DNA from 2 places in the Aliamphritea spongicola genome. Region 2 is predicted to be linked to the other one. Evidence: riboswitches for the same ligand, from Rfam matches in the RefSeq annotation. Region 2 holds a riboswitch; the other holds the start of a gene.
What was found. Region 2 has a riboswitch for thiamine pyrophosphate ahead of thiD (bifunctional hydroxymethylpyrimidine kinase/phosphomethylpyrimidine kinase). Riboswitches for the same ligand answer to the same signal wherever they lie in the genome.
Positions count from the first base shown of each region.

Region 1: it holds a riboswitch for thiamine pyrophosphate, as region 2 does, so the genes downstream of both, thiC (phosphomethylpyrimidine synthase ThiC) here and thiD (bifunctional hydroxymethylpyrimidine kinase/phosphomethylpyrimidine kinase) in region 2, are expected to answer to the same signal.

Region 1 covers NZ_JAFIDL010000009.1:4,751-12,326, forward strand. Annotated here, with positions in the region: gene zapE (cell division protein ZapE) at 1-362, shown strand, start outside; gene JYB63_RS19750 (hypothetical protein) at 372-614, opposite strand; gene JYB63_RS19755 (MBL fold metallo-hydrolase) at 789-1,430, opposite strand; gene JYB63_RS19760 (DUF5062 family protein) at 1,586-1,849, shown strand; gene thiC (phosphomethylpyrimidine synthase ThiC) at 1,933-3,813, opposite strand; TPP riboswitch at 4,089-4,195, opposite strand; gene JYB63_RS19770 (Lrp/AsnC family transcriptional regulator) at 4,814-5,278, opposite strand; gene JYB63_RS19775 (hypothetical protein) at 5,447-6,463, shown strand; gene rarD (EamA family transporter RarD) at 6,453-7,355, shown strand; gene JYB63_RS19785 (beta-ketoacyl-ACP synthase) at 7,413-7,576, opposite strand, start outside.
Region 2 covers NZ_JAFIDL010000001.1:1,002,183-1,009,758, forward strand. Annotated here, with positions in the region: gene JYB63_RS04635 (substrate-binding periplasmic protein) at 1-222, shown strand, start outside; gene JYB63_RS04640 (FecCD family ABC transporter permease) at 225-1,253, opposite strand; gene JYB63_RS04645 (ABC transporter substrate-binding protein) at 1,257-2,213, opposite strand; gene JYB63_RS04650 (ABC transporter ATP-binding protein) at 2,158-3,027, opposite strand; cobalamin riboswitch at 3,168-3,370, opposite strand; TPP riboswitch at 3,578-3,678, shown strand; gene thiD (bifunctional hydroxymethylpyrimidine kinase/phosphomethylpyrimidine kinase) at 3,739-4,560, shown strand; gene JYB63_RS04660 (ABC transporter ATP-binding protein) at 4,569-5,351, shown strand; gene JYB63_RS04665 (ABC transporter permease subunit) at 5,426-6,175, shown strand; gene JYB63_RS04670 (ABC transporter substrate-binding protein) at 6,198-7,127, shown strand; gene tenA (thiaminase II) at 7,169-7,576, shown strand, end outside.

The sequences.
Region 1 (7,576 bases), on a different contig from region 2:
CCTCACGGTTCGAACATGTATTTCTCAGCAATGTCCCGGTACTTGGCGGGCAAACACAGGAATGGATAAAAACCCGGGGAGTTGAAGACGGTAATATCGGTGCCGGATATGAAACAACCTCCACCGGTGCGCGAAAAATGCAGTATGCCCGGATGGATGATCCTGCCAGACGCTTTATCAGCTTAGTGGATGAACTGTATGATCAGCGAGTAAATTTATTTCTGAGTGCAGCGCAGCCGCTGGAGCATTTATATTCTCAGGGCAGCCTTGAATTTGAATTCAACCGTACCCGAAGCAGGCTGACTGAGATGCAGTCGGTGGAATATCAAAATCAAGCGCCCGTAAGAGAAATCAGGAGTTAAAAAATAAAGCTAAGGGTAAGTCTGAAGATCTGCATCGATGATCATTTTACCCAGCTCAATGCATTGTTTTATGGCCTCATGCTCAGAGGATGTAACTATCTGGTTTTCAGGATCGGCAGTAGAAAACATAGTTGGCGATACTAGTGCAGATACATTGGCGCCGGTGATCCTTGGCAGTAAGTTCCAGCGGTTACGACCTAACGACTGAACGGCCGGGGTGATCTGATAATCACCATATCTAACCTGCTGCATTCATGCCTCCCTAAGTTGCTTGAACATAGCCTTAACAGTATAGCTGAAGGCGGTATTCTGCCTGCCTTTGAACAGGATTTATATTCATGCAAAAAGAAGGGATTTCGGACCGGAAATACCTGGCTCTTCCGGCCCGGAAAGAACAATATACCTGACAGTTAAAACAGGTAAAAATTAACCACGGTGATCACTGACAAACGGATTATTCAAACGCTCATGTCCAAAAGTGGAAAGCGGACCATGGCCAGGAATGAATGTCACATCATCTCCCAGGGTAAAGAGCTTTTCACGGATTGAATGAATCAGGCTCGGATGATCCCCCTTCGGAAAATCTGTCCGGCCAATAGAACCGTTAAACAGAACATCCCCCACCAGTGCCAGCTGAGTTGACCGGTGAAAAAAGATAACATGACCAGGGGTATGGCCCGGGCAATGCAGCACCTCCAGACACTGATTACCAAAACTGACTGTATCAGCATCATTCAACCAGCGATCCGGGGTGAAGATCTCAACGGAAGGAAAACCAAACATCTGACTTTGCTGATCCAGCGCATCAATCCAGAATTTATCTTCCAGATGCGGCCCTTCTATGGGTACGCCGTACGCCTGTGCCAGTTCAGCGGTTCCTCCGGCATGATCAATATGCGCATGTGTCAGCAGGATTTTTTCCAGCGTCAGCCCTTCAGCCTCCAGTTTATCCACAATGCGTGAAACATCGCCACCGGGATCAACCACCGCCGCACGGCGCGTGTCTTCGCACCAAAGTAACGTACAGTTCTGCTGAAAAGCGGTAACAGGAATGATGCAATATTTCATAAAAAATCTCGTATTCTGGCTGGCTGAATGTCACAACTGGCGATAAACCGCGCAAGTATACCGTAAATCCGCGTTATGCCAGCGGCTTAATTTATCTTGCCTGTGGCCGGCGCTTGGTTATAGTGACTGTACCGTCAGCATAAGGAGTCAGTATTTTGGCAAAACTGAAGCACGAAGCAGCCCTTGTTAAAGAAGCCATCCGTATTGGTGGGGTATATATGGAAAAGCGCGGTGCCGGAAAAATCGAAGCCACCGACAGCGCCAGCGATAAAATCACCGCGATCTACCGGTTACTGGTACTGGATAAGCTGATTCAGCCACTGGCCAAAGGGGAAGATAACGAACCCAACATGAAGCATAAACTGGCGCTGTGGATAGAACGCCAACTACCGGACGGACACCCACTGAAAGAAGGATAAACAGCGTACAAAAAAACCGCCGGAGATCCGGCGGTTTTCTGATTATGATCCGTTTGTCTGAAACAAACGGAAACACCTAAGCGTTACACTTTGTGGTAAATCTCAGCGCCGGTTTCTTTAAACTCAGCTGATTTTTCCATCATTCCCTGTTCAGCCTGGGCATTAATGGCCGCCACCTGACTCTCATCAAGATCACGAACTTCCTGAGAAATCTTCATAGAGCAGAACTTCGGTCCGCACATTGAGCAGAAGTGCGCCACTTTTGCAGACTCTTTAGGCAGCGTCTCATCGTGGTAAGCACGGGCGGTATCCGGGTCCAGACCAATATTGAACTGGTCTTCCCAACGGAATTCGAAACGCGCTTTAGACATCGCATTATCACGGATTTGCGCCCCCGGATGGCCTTTCGCAAGGTCTGCCGCATGAGCTGCAATCTTATAGGTGATAATACCGGTCTTAACATCGTCCTTATTTGGCAGACCCAGGTGCTCTTTTGGCGTTACGTAGCACAGCATTGCACAACCGTACCAACCAATCATCGCCGCACCGATACCGGAAGTAATGTGGTCGTAACCCGGTGCAATATCTGTAGTCAGAGGCCCCAGAGTATAGAACGGCGCTTCATGACATTCAGTCAGCTGCTTATCCATGTTTTCCTTGATCATGTGCATTGGCACGTGACCCGGACCTTCGATCATTACCTGTACATCGTGCTTCCAGGCAATCTTGGTCAGTTCGCCCAGTGTTTCCAGTTCAGCAAACTGTGCTTCATCGTTTGCATCGTATACAGAGCCCGGACGTAAACCGTCACCCAGTGAGAAAGACACATCGTAAGCTTTACAGATTTCGCAGATTTCTTCGAAGTGCGTATACAGGAAGTTTTCTTCGTGATGCGCCAGACACCACTTCGCCATGATCGAACCACCGCGGGAAACAATCCCGGTCATCCGCTTAGCGGTCATTGGCACATAACGCAGCAGCACACCGGCGTGAATTGTAAAGTAATCCACACCCTGCTCTGCCTGTTCAATCAGCGTATCACGGAACACTTCCCAGTTCAGATCTTCGGCAACACCTTTTACTTTTTCCAGTGCCTGATAGATAGGAACAGTACCGATTGGCACCGGCGAGTTACGCAGGATCCATTCACGGGTTTCGTGGATATTCTTACCGGTAGACAGATCCATGATGGTATCTGAACCCCAGCGGATACCCCAGGTCATCTTCTCAACTTCTTCTTCAATAGAAGACGTCAGCGCAGAGTTACCGATGTTACCGTTGATTTTCACCAGGAAGTTACGGCCAATGATCATTGGCTCAACTTCAGGGTGGTTAATGTTTGCAGGAATGATCGCACGGCCTTCGGCTACTTCTTTACGTACAAACTCAGGAGTAATTTCTTCAGGCAGCTGCGCACCATAGCTATGGCCCGGATGCTGCTGATCTACCATGGAACCTTCAGCTTTAGCTTTCGCCAGCTTCATGTTTTCACGGATGGCGATGTATTCCATTTCCGGCGTGATGATGCCCTTACGTGCATAGTGCAGCTGGGTAACATTCATCCCTTCTTTCGCGCGCAGTGGCTTGCGGGTCAGTTCAAAACGCAAATGATCAAGACGCAGATCCTGCTCGCGAACGCGACCATACTCAGACGTCAGGCCGTCCAGCTGTTCAGTATCGTTTCGCTCAGCAATCCAGCCGGCACGAACTGGCTTAAGGCCTTTACGGACATCAATTTCAGCTTCCGGGTCGGTGTACAGACCGGAAGTATCGTAAACATATAATGGCTCGTTTACTTCACCGCCCATGTCAGTTGGGGTCTGATCCAGCGAAATTTCCCGCATCGGTACGCGAATATCGCTGCGAGAACCTTCCACATACACTTTGCGGGATTTCGGAAACGGCTGAACGGAAGCTTCATCAACCTGTGCGCTGCGACTCAATGCAATATTGGTATCAGTCATAGTATTACCTTTAGTTATTCTCGTTATTGTCTGCGGGACTACCGGTCTGGCCTTCATAGAAAAAGCCATAACGAATCAAAGTTATCCATCAATCCATAAAGGCAACACGCTCAAGTTGGCAACGTGCCAACCATTACGGACGAGGGCTAATTTCCGGGTCATATAACACTGAAAACGGTAAATACTGCGTAGAAGCTGGACTGACTGAGAATGGTTCATTGAACAGTTAGCTATTCCGAGCTAAACCGCAAGAACCCCGTAGAAAGGAATAATAATGACGGTTCATCTCGATTTCCTACGCCGGTATTAGCCGGATCAGGTTCGCGGGTCACTGTTTATCGAACAGCTCTCAGCCCCATTCAGGGCACCCCGACCAAGATATTGCGACCTAGTGTAGGATGACATGTTTACGCTGTCCACCCGACAGGCCGGTATGAATGGCACTAACTCTCGTCAGAAAGTCTAGTGCGCAGGAAACAAAACCGCCCACTACACCTAAAGTCTAATAAGGCCCAGGCCAAAAATAAGACTTTTTCTTATATTTATAAAAAATATAACGTGGATAATGTGCTTCAGGATCATCAAACTTCAGGGACAGAACAGAGGAAGGCCACGCTTGCGGACCGGGTCAGGGATGGTAGCAGGATGCAAATCAACCGCACGGAAAAAGGATGCCAGCGCGAAGAGGGTACTTAGGGGGAACTGAGTGCTCTCTTTTTTTCTCTGCTCTTTCTGACCGAACACCACTTCAGTTATTCATCTTATTCCCCCCTGCTCCAGGGTGGAAAATAAGAATTATTCCTATATAAATCCAAATCTGATTCAGCATAATAGACGCCGTGGAGTAAGACGCTTCATGGATCGAAGAAAGGATGGCTGGAAAGCGGAAAAGGAATCAGGGAAGAAGGCAGGATGCCGTAACCTCCGCAAGGAACATGGAAAGCCAGGCTGAAGGGAGTACTCAAGGGGAACTGAGTACTCTCTTTTTTTGCCTGCAGATCTACACCTCGACCCGGGTTGTAAACTTGTCCCGCCGCATTGAAATCAGAGTACGGAACTTACGCAGATACGGATCGTTGGACAAATCACGGCGTACAAACACCTCATAAGCTTCCATATCCGGCACCATGACCACCAGCAGAAAATCGACCTCCCCTGTCACCTGATAACACTGGGTAACTTCGTCTGCCAGCTGCATCTTACGCATAAATGCATCCGCCAGGTCCGCCTGATCACGGATCATTTCAACTTCAACAATGATGTTCAGCATCTTACCTAAGATTCTGGAATTCAGAATGGCCACATCTGCTTCTATAACGCCAGACTCCCGCAAACGCTTTACCCGTTTCAGGCACGCCGGTGGTGACAAGCTTACTTCTTCAGCAAGCTGTAAATTACTGATGCGATTATTACGCTGCAAAATATTGAGTATTTGCCGATCAATGCGATCCAACTGAAGTTTCATAATTTTCCCTAAAAGCGATTTTTTATTATCCAGATAAGCCAATCTGAGAAATTAAATTAACCAATAAAGCAAAAATAGAAAATATTAAAAACCTCCTCTGAATTACACTATATAGCTCCCCGGCCCGAATCAGCCGACAATCAAAACCACGCAGTAACAGGCTAAACCATGTATAAAATATGGCATTCCTTTTGGAAACATACGTTGCCAGATCTGGCGAAAGAAATTTTTGATGTCTTCTTTCTGCTGTTCAAGCTCACGCTGCCGGTAATCATCGTCGTCAAAATACTTGAGGAAATGGGCGCGATTCCCTATATCAGTGCCCTGCTTGAACCCCTGATGCTGTTGGTAGGTTTACCGGAAAACATGGGCATCGTCTGGACCACCACCATGATCACCAATATCTACGGAGGCATGCTGATCTTTTTTCAGATGGCAGATGACCAGGTTCTGACTGTGGCGCAGGTAACCGTACTCGGCACCATGATGCTGATCGCCCACGGCCTGCCTGTGGAAATCCGTATCACTCAGCAAGCAGGGGTCAGACTGGTAACGGCGCTGGCTTTGCGTATGGGCTGTGCACTTGTCCTGGGCATGATCCTGCACCATATCTACAGCTGGGGAAACTGGTTACAACAACCTGTTGAGCTCCTCTGGCAACCACCAGCACAAACCGATGACAGTCTGCTGACCTGGATAATTTCTCAGGTAAAAAGCTTTGCAATGATTCTGGTGATAATTGCTGTACTGCTAAGCCTACTGCGACTGCTGCGCTGGCTACACATTGAACGGCTGATGATCTGGTTACTGAGACCGGTACTGAAACTGCTTGGCATCAGCCCAAAAGCTACCTCCCTGACAATCATCGGAATCACACTGGGATTATCCTTTGGCGGAGGCCTGCTGATCAGAGAAGCACGCAGCGGCAATATTGATCCTGAAGACTGTTTCTCCGCCTTATGCCTGCTGGGATTGTGCCACAGCATTATTGAGGATACCCTGCTGATTATGACACTGGGCGCTGATCTGTCTGGTATTCTCTGGGCCAGACTCGCATTCAGCCTGATCTTTATCGCCATCATGACCCGCCTGCTGAAACTTTGCAGCAGCGAATTCAAATATCGTTACTTCATGCACAACGTAGCAAAGTCTGCTGCGCTAAACGGAGGTTCAGGTGCACGCTGAACAGGAACAGAAAAAAGGCTTTTACTTTGCCCTTGCCGCCTATGGCATGTGGGGCGTATTTCCAATCTACTTTCATGCCATCGCCAGCGTGCCAGCGATGGAGGTACTTGCGCACCGTATCGCCTGGTCACTGGCTTTTCTAGCGGCAATATTGCTGATCAGCAAGCGGGGCAAAGACATTCTCGAACTGCTGAAAAAGCCGAAACTGCTGCTTAGCCTGACACTGACGGCAATTATCGTTTCTGCCAACTGGATGATCTTTATCTGGGCCGTTGCGCAGGAACAAATACTGGAAGCCGCACTGGGATACTATATAAACCCGCTGGTCAGTGTATTTCTGGGAATGATTTTTCTCGGCGAACGCCTGCGAAGAGGTCAGTGGTTGGCGATTCTTCTGGCACTGGCTGCGGTCAGCTACCAGCTTATACTGTTAGGCAAACTGCCATGGATAGCACTGAGCCTGGCCTTCAGTTTTGGCTTGTACGGGCTACTCAGAAAAACCATTCCGGTAGACTCGATTTTGGGCCTGTTCACCGAAACTCTGTTGCTCTTCCCTTTCGCTATCGGTTATATGGTCTGGCTGGCAAGCCACAATGAACTGGTATTACTCAATGCCAGTGCAGGATTAAGCCTGTTACTGCTGGCAGCCGGTATCGTCACCAGCCTGCCCTTGCTTTGCTTCACCTCAGCAACCCAGCGACTCAGCCTGCTATACATCGGCCTGATGCAATACATCGCACCGAGCATTTCATTTTTAATTGCGATTTTTTACTTCGGCGAAACTCTGGACTCAAACCGCCTGATCACTTTCATCATGATCTGGCTTGCTCTGGTGATTTTTACCGCCGAAGGACTTATCCGACGCAGGCAAAACAAACGCTCTGCTGTATAAAGTCACACAAAAAAGCCATTCAGGAAACTGAATGGCTTTTTCAGAAACAGCCAATGGCTACTGCCAGCGTTTAAATATCAGTGACGTATTAATCCCACCAAATGCAAAGTTGTTGCTCATCACATACTGGGTATCTATCCGGCGCCCTTCATGCATAATGTAATCGAGATCACCACACGCTTCATCCGGATCCGTCAGATTTGCTGTTGCATGGAACCATC
Region 2 (7,576 bases):
GCGGATGACTTTATTCCGGTGTTGCGGGTAGACGATTTGTCAAAACAGCTCTGGCTGGCCGCCAGCCCGGAAACCTCACCAAAGGTTGTCCAGGCATTACAGACAGCCTACATAAAACTTTCAGAAATAAATCTGCTGGATGATCTGATCAGCCTTTACGGATTCAACAGCCCGGTGATGCTCGATTACCGTTTACGCAAACGGCTGATCAACAAGATATAAAGTTAACGCCGCGCCAGCAAATAACAGAAGTAACTGCCGCCTACCGCGCCGGTAATTATTCCGATTGGCAGTTCCTGCGGCGCCAGCAACATCCGGGCAACAATATCCATCCCCAGCATGAAAGCCGCACCAGCCAGTGCGCATACAGGCAACAGGATGCGGTTATCCCCGCCGATGAATGTCCGCATGATGTGCGGCACCACCAGCCCGACAAATCCGATAGTACCGGTCAGAGAAACGATCAGACTGGTCACCAGGGTTGCCAGTAACAATACGGTTATCCGCACGCGGTTAACGGATATACCCAGCGCAGCTGCACTCTCCTGCCCCATCATCAGGGCATTCAGGTTACGGGCCTGCCAGATCAGTAACATCACGCCCAGTACTATGATCAGCGTCGGAATAGGCAGCAGATCCCAGCGGGCCCGGCCAAGCCCCCCCAGCATCCAGAAAACCACTGACTGTGCCGCCCGCTGGTCACCCAGAAAAATCAGACCGTTGGTGCCGGCCATCAGCAAGAATGAGATGGCCACACCCGCCAGCACCAGCCGGTCCGGCCGCTGGTTCTCCGGCCGTTTCATCAGTATCAGCAACAACAGGAAAGACAATAAACCGCCGGCAAAACTGAACACCGGCATGGTATACGCCCCGATCACCAACCCCACATGGGAGATAACCAGCACCGCCCCCAGTGAAGCACCGGATGATACCCCCAGCAGGAACGGGTCGGTTAACGGATTACGGGTTGCCGCCTGCAAGGCTGCACCGGCCACCGCCAGGCCAGCACCGGCCAGCATGGCCAGAATCACCCGGGGAGCCCGCAGCTCATTAATGATAACGGCCTGGGAATTACGCCAGTCCGGCTCGATAAAACGCCCCAGCCCGTCGGGGCTGAAACCGTGAAGCAGGATACCAAGTGCCTGGTCAGGCTGAATCTGGCTGACACCAATCATGACGCCAGCCAGTGAAAGTGCCAGGATGATCAGCAGCAGGACACCGCCGATCAACCCCGGCCTGAAGGGTTTGCTCAAAACTTACCGTCCGCTCAGGTACATCTTCTCAGCCAGTTTTTCCACCGCCTGAATGTTCAGCGGGCCCGGTGTAATTTCACCGTACTCCAGTGGCAGGAAGCGGTCGTTCTTCACCGCATCCAAAGTGGACAGCACCGGATGGTTCTTAATGAATTCCCAGGAGCCTTTCCAGCCACCCTTCTGATAATCCACCAAAATGAAGAAATCAGGTTCGGCATCCATCACCGCTTCAATGCCTACCTTGCCCCAGCTGGTATCGATGTTATCCATCACGTTTTCACCACCGGCAGCACGGATCAGCGCAGTTGGCATACCGAAACGGCCAGAAGTAAAGATCTTGTCTTCACCGGAGTCATACAGGAATACCTTCACCGGCTTCTTGCCTTCGGTCTTATCAGCGACGGCTGCCAGACGGGATTTCCAGCCATCAACCAGTGCGTCGGCTTTTTCCTTCACGCCGAATACCGCACCCAGACGTACAACGTCATCGTATAGCAGATCCATAGACGCATCCGGACCGGATTTGGTCAGGTGAACACAGGATTCAGTCAGTTCCAGAACCGGTACACCCAGATCACCCAGGCTTTGTGGCGTCAGCTCACCGTCGGTACGCATACCGTAGTTCCAGCCGGCAAAGAACAGATCCGGATCAGCACTGATGACGTTCTCAGTGGTCGGGTTCTTCGGCGCCAGTTCAGGAATATCACCACGGTCTTTATCAAACTCAGGGCTGGTTTTGTACCAACCGGTAATACCGGTCAGGCCGGCTACATTCTTTTGAATACCCAGCGCAAATGCCATCTGGCTCATATTCTGATCATGAATGACCGCCCGCTTAGGAGCTTCATTAAAGGTAACGGTTCGGCCACAGCTGTCTACAGTAACCGGGAATTCAGATGCCTGGCTAAGCGGCGCCAGACTGGCGAACAGCATCGCTGAGCTGAAGATGAGAGTGCGCATGTGCTTGATCCTTTTGCTTTTTTGTACAGGAAAAAAAGGGGAGCGAGGTGGCATAAAACGACCACTGCTCCCAAGGGTTAGAGTAGGTATTGGCACGCACGGCAAAAACGTTTTCGAATAACTCAGGGGTCAGCACAGATTCAGCAGGCCCCTCAGCCACCAGACGTCCCTGCTTCATGACCAGAACGCGGTCGCAATAGCGGGCCGCCAATGGAAAATCATGCAGGGACACCAGGCTGCTGACCGGCAGTTTACGCAGTAACTGCATCAGGCTGAGCTGATGTTCAATGTCCAGATGGTTACAGGGTTCATCCAGCACCAGCAGTTCCGGTTGCTGTACCAGTGCCCGGCAGATCATGACGCGTTTGCGTTCACCGCCTGAAAGCTCACTGATGTCCCGGTCCAGATAGCGCCGCAGATGAAACTGCCTGACGGCCTCATCAATCACCTTTTCGGCATCCGGGTCTTTACCCGTAAACCAGTGCTGATGAGGCGTACGGCCGGTCGCAATCACCGAACGGACACTGAGCTGAAAGTCAGCTGGCATTTCCTGTGTTACAGCAGCCACCTGCAAAGCCCGTTGCCGATCAGTCAGAGTGCTGATATCCCGGCCATTGATGTGAACTGATCCGCTGAACTGGCGCAAAGCACCAAACAGGCAGCGCAGCAGTGTGGTTTTGCCGGCGCCGTTCGGCCCCAGTACACCCACTACTTCGCCCGGGCGCATACTGAAGCTGACGTCATCCAGCAGTAATTGCTGGTTATCGCCAGATACAGTCAGCCCTGAAACCTGCAGCAAATCAGCCACAGCCATCGGTTACCGGAAGCCCCGGCAGAACAGAGAGTGTTTTCGAATTGTCTTTGCCATGTGTCGCCTATGTTCACACACGGACAAGCACGCCCAGGAAAAAAGCTACAGAAAGCTTTTATGCCCAGAACCGCCCACCGCGATAATATAAGGGTGATACGCAGGCTGGTTTCCGGGCTTAACAGTTGGCAGATGCCGGTAATCAGCCCTTCCCAAGCGTATTGCTCAGTGGTTTGCTGATCACCAAACTGTAGTTACCGTTGCGGGGGCAGCGCCGGACTTACACCGGCTTCCCAATTATCAGCCGGACATAAAAATGGCCGGCTGCACCTGTCGCATACAGAATTAGTTGGCAGCATAGTATTTTGGAAAATTCTGAAACACAACCCTTACCCCGAGAATTTTTTTCAGTACCGAATTACCTGTGTCGTTTTTTGACCTTTACCCCCAGGCCATACCAGCCCTGAGTTTCACGACAACTCTCATGCTTTAGGCGCACAGCCACAGATAACAATAAGTTTCATTTGTCTTTGTATAGCCAACTCTCTATGATCGCCCAATACAGTCGGGGAACCAGAATTCTGGTTGAGATGGCATATGCTGAACCCGTTGAACCTGATCCAGTTATTGGCGTAGGAAATCTGTGAACATTACTTCCAGCATTGCTTTTCCTGCCCGGGTCAGACCGTTATCTATCTTCAGACGCAGGAAAGCACCATGTCACAGCCCAACACTCCTATCGTTCTCAGCGTAGCCGGATCCGACAGCGGTGGCGGTGCTGGCATACAGGCGGACATCAAAGCCATTTCTGCCACCGGCAGCTACGCCTGCACAGTCATCACTGCCCTGACCGCCCAGAATACCCGCGGCGTCACTGGCGTTATGCCGGTTACCGGCGAGTTCATTGAGCAACAGTTCGAAGCAGTTTTCAGCGATATCGCCGTCGATGCCGTCAAGATCGGCATGCTGGGCGACGCGGACACCATCCGTACAGTGGCGGCAGCCATCCGCAAATATCAGCCAAAACACGTGGTGCTTGACCCGGTGATGGTTGCCACCAGTGGCGATGTGCTGCTGGCAGCGGATGCTACCGATACCCTGATCCGCGAACTGATCCCACTGGCGGACGTAATTACCCCTAACCTGCCAGAAGCGCAGGCATTACTGGCAGCACGCCCGGAACTGAATACCGCTGGCGCGGAAGATACCGCCGCACACTGCGAACAGTTGCTTGGCTATGGCTGCAAGTCGGTACTGATCAAAGGCGGCCATCAGGCAGCCGATACCAGCACTGATTTCTGGCTAGGATCTGAAGGCCTGCGCACATACAGCAGCCAGCGTATCGACACCAAAAACACCCACGGCACTGGTTGTACGCTGTCCGCCAGCATTGCGTCTTTCCTGGCACAGGGCTACCCGATGGCAGATGCCATTCAGCAGGCAAAAGACTATATACAGGCGGCCATCGAACACGCTGATGAGTTGCACATTGGTGAAGGTTCCGGCCCGGTTCACCACTTTTACCGTCAGGCCCGGTAATCCAGACCATGCAAGCCACCGAAATTAATATTCGCCAGCTCAGCCTGCAGTATCAGAATGCCCCTGAACCGGTCTTCAGTGATCTCAACCTGCAGCTGCCCGCCGGAGAATGGACCTGCCTGCTGGGCAGCAGCGGCTGCGGTAAAACCAGCCTCTTGCGCCGTCTTGCGGGATTAATTGAACCGCAGCATCACTGCAGCGGTGAAATTATCGATCAGCACGGCCAGCCCCTGGAAGGTCAGATCGCCTATATGGCCCAGCAGGATTTGCTCCTGCCCTGGCTGAAAGTACGCGATAACGTTTGCCTGCAGGCCCGCCTGAGCAAAGGTAAACCCTCGGCTGAAGACTACGCCCGGGCAGACCAGCTACTGGCCCAGCTTGGTCTGGCTGACAGCAGCCACCTGCTGCCGGATGCGCTGTCCGGCGGTATGCGACAGCGTGTGGCGCTGGCCCGTACCCTGATGCAGGACACCCCCATCGTCCTGATGGATGAACCCTTCAGCGCACTGGATGCCGTGACCCGCCACCGCTTGCAGGCACTGGCCTTCAAAGCACTTGAAGGCCGTACGGTACTGCTGATCACCCATGATCCTCAGGAAGCTCTGCGACTGGGCCAGCACGTCTGGCTGTTTCAGCAGCGCCGGCTGAAAGCTGCCGCCACACCGGACAGCCCCGTGCCCCGTCCGGTGGATGCAGAACTTGGTGACTACCAGCACCGCCTGCTGGCTGCCCTTCAGGCCGCCGATGAACAGTTCAGTGTGGCCAGTGTCAGTGAAGGAGAGCGCCAGTGAATAAGCCCGTTACACCGGTCGTTAACCGCGCCAGCACACAACAGGATTTACAGAACGGCACGGGGCGGCGCCAGATACTGTTTCGCCTGACCATCACCAGCCTGGTCTTACTGGGCCTGTGGCAGGCCATTGTGGTGATCTTCTCGATGCCACCGTTCATTCTGCCGCCGCCTCTGCTGGTCTTCGACAAACTGATCAGCAATCCGGAACTGCTGTGGGATCACAGTCTGATCACTCTTACTGAGATTGTACTGGGGCTGTTACTCGGCTTATTTATGGGCATCGGCCTGGCCCTGCAGATGCTGCTGTTTAATCCGGTACGCCGCTGGTTACTGCCGGTACTGATTGCCAGCCAGGCGATCCCCGTATTCGCACTGGCGCCAATTCTGATGCTCTGGTTCGGCTATGGCATGGCCTCCAAGGTCATTATGGCGGCACTGATTATCTTCTTCCCGGTCACCACTACCTGCTTTGACGGTTTGCGCCACACGCCCACCGGCTACCTTGATCTGGCCACCACCATGCACGCCAACCGCTGGCGTCAGCTGTGGCATATCCGCTTACCTGCCGCCCTGCCAACACTGGCATCCGGCATCCGGGTAGCGGTGGTGGTTGCGCCAATTGGTGCAGTGGTTGGTGAATGGGTAGGCTCTGCCGGCGGCCTGGGTTACCTGATGCTGCAAGCCAATGCCCGGATGCAGATTGCCGACATGTTCGCGGCCCTATTTATCCTCGCCCTGTTCTCTATTCTGCTGTACTACAGCACCGACCAGTTACTTAAAAAAGCCATTCCCTGGTATCGGGAAAAGCCAAACAACACCTGAAAATGAAACAACGGAAACTGTTATGAAAAAAATATTCGCTTTTGCCCTGATTATGTTCAGCCAGCAGGCACTGGCTGAAAAAGTCACCCTGATGCTGGACTGGTTTGTAAACCCGGACCACGGCCCGATCATTGTTGCCAAGCAGCAGGGCCTGTTCAAAGCTCAGGGTCTGGACATTGAAATCACCGAACCTGCTGACCCAAGCACTCCGCCTAAACTAGTTGCTGCCGGTAAATTCGATCTGGCGGTTACCTATCAGCCACAGCTGATCCGTGACGTGGTGGAAGACCTGCCCCTGAGCCGGGTTTCAACCCTGATCGCCACCCCGCTAAATACCGTGATGGTACTGAAAGACAAGGGCTACAACTCTCTGGCTGACCTGGAAGGTAAGAAAATCGGTTACGCCTTCGACGGCGGTCTGGTCGATGCCACCATCGGCACCATGATGAAGAAAAACGGCGCCAGCATTGAAAATGTTGAACTGATCAACGTGGGCTGGTCTCTGTCTGCTTCACTGGCAACCGGCAAAGTTGATGCTATCTACGGCGGTTACCGTAACTTCGAAATGCACCAGCTGAGCATGGAAGGTTTTGAAGGCAAAGCGTTCTTCGTTGAAGAAGAAGGCATTCCGCCATACGACGAGCTGGTTGTGGTTGCGAACAGCAACAAAATCGATAAAGAGATGCTGAAGAAGTTTAACCGCGCACTGGAACTGGCAACACAGTACACCGTTAACCACCCGGACGAAGCATGGGAACTGTTCAAGTCTTACGGCGACGGTAACAAGCTGGATACTGAACTGAACCGCCTGGCCTGGAAAGACACCCTGATCCGTTTCGCCCTACGCCCACAGGCAGCAGATCTGGGCCGTTATGATAACTATGCCCAATTCCTGTTCGACAACGGTGTGATCAAAACGCTACCGAAAGCCACTGACTACATCGTTCAGTAAACCTGTGTAAAACACAGCAAGTACAAACAGGAAAACAGACTATGAACCATCAGGATCTGATCAAAGGCTGCCAGCAAGACTGGAATCTGTACATCAAGCACCCCTTCGTGCAGCAGCTTGGCCAGGGCACACTGGCCGGGGAAAGTTTTCGTCACTACCTGCAGCAGGACTACCTCTACCTGATCCACTACGCCCGGGCTCACGCGCTGGCGGTGTTCAAGAGCGACAGCCCACATCAGATGCGGGCCAGCCTGCCTTCACTCTCGGCACTGGTAGAGCACGAAATCAGCCTGCATATCGACTACTGCAAGTCCTGGGGCCTGCAGGAAAACGATATTCTGGAACTGCCTGAAGCCGTTGCCACCGTGGCTTACACCCGTTACCTGATCGATGCAGGCCTGCAGGGTGACCTGGCCGACCTGTACGCGGCACTGGTGCCATGTGCACTG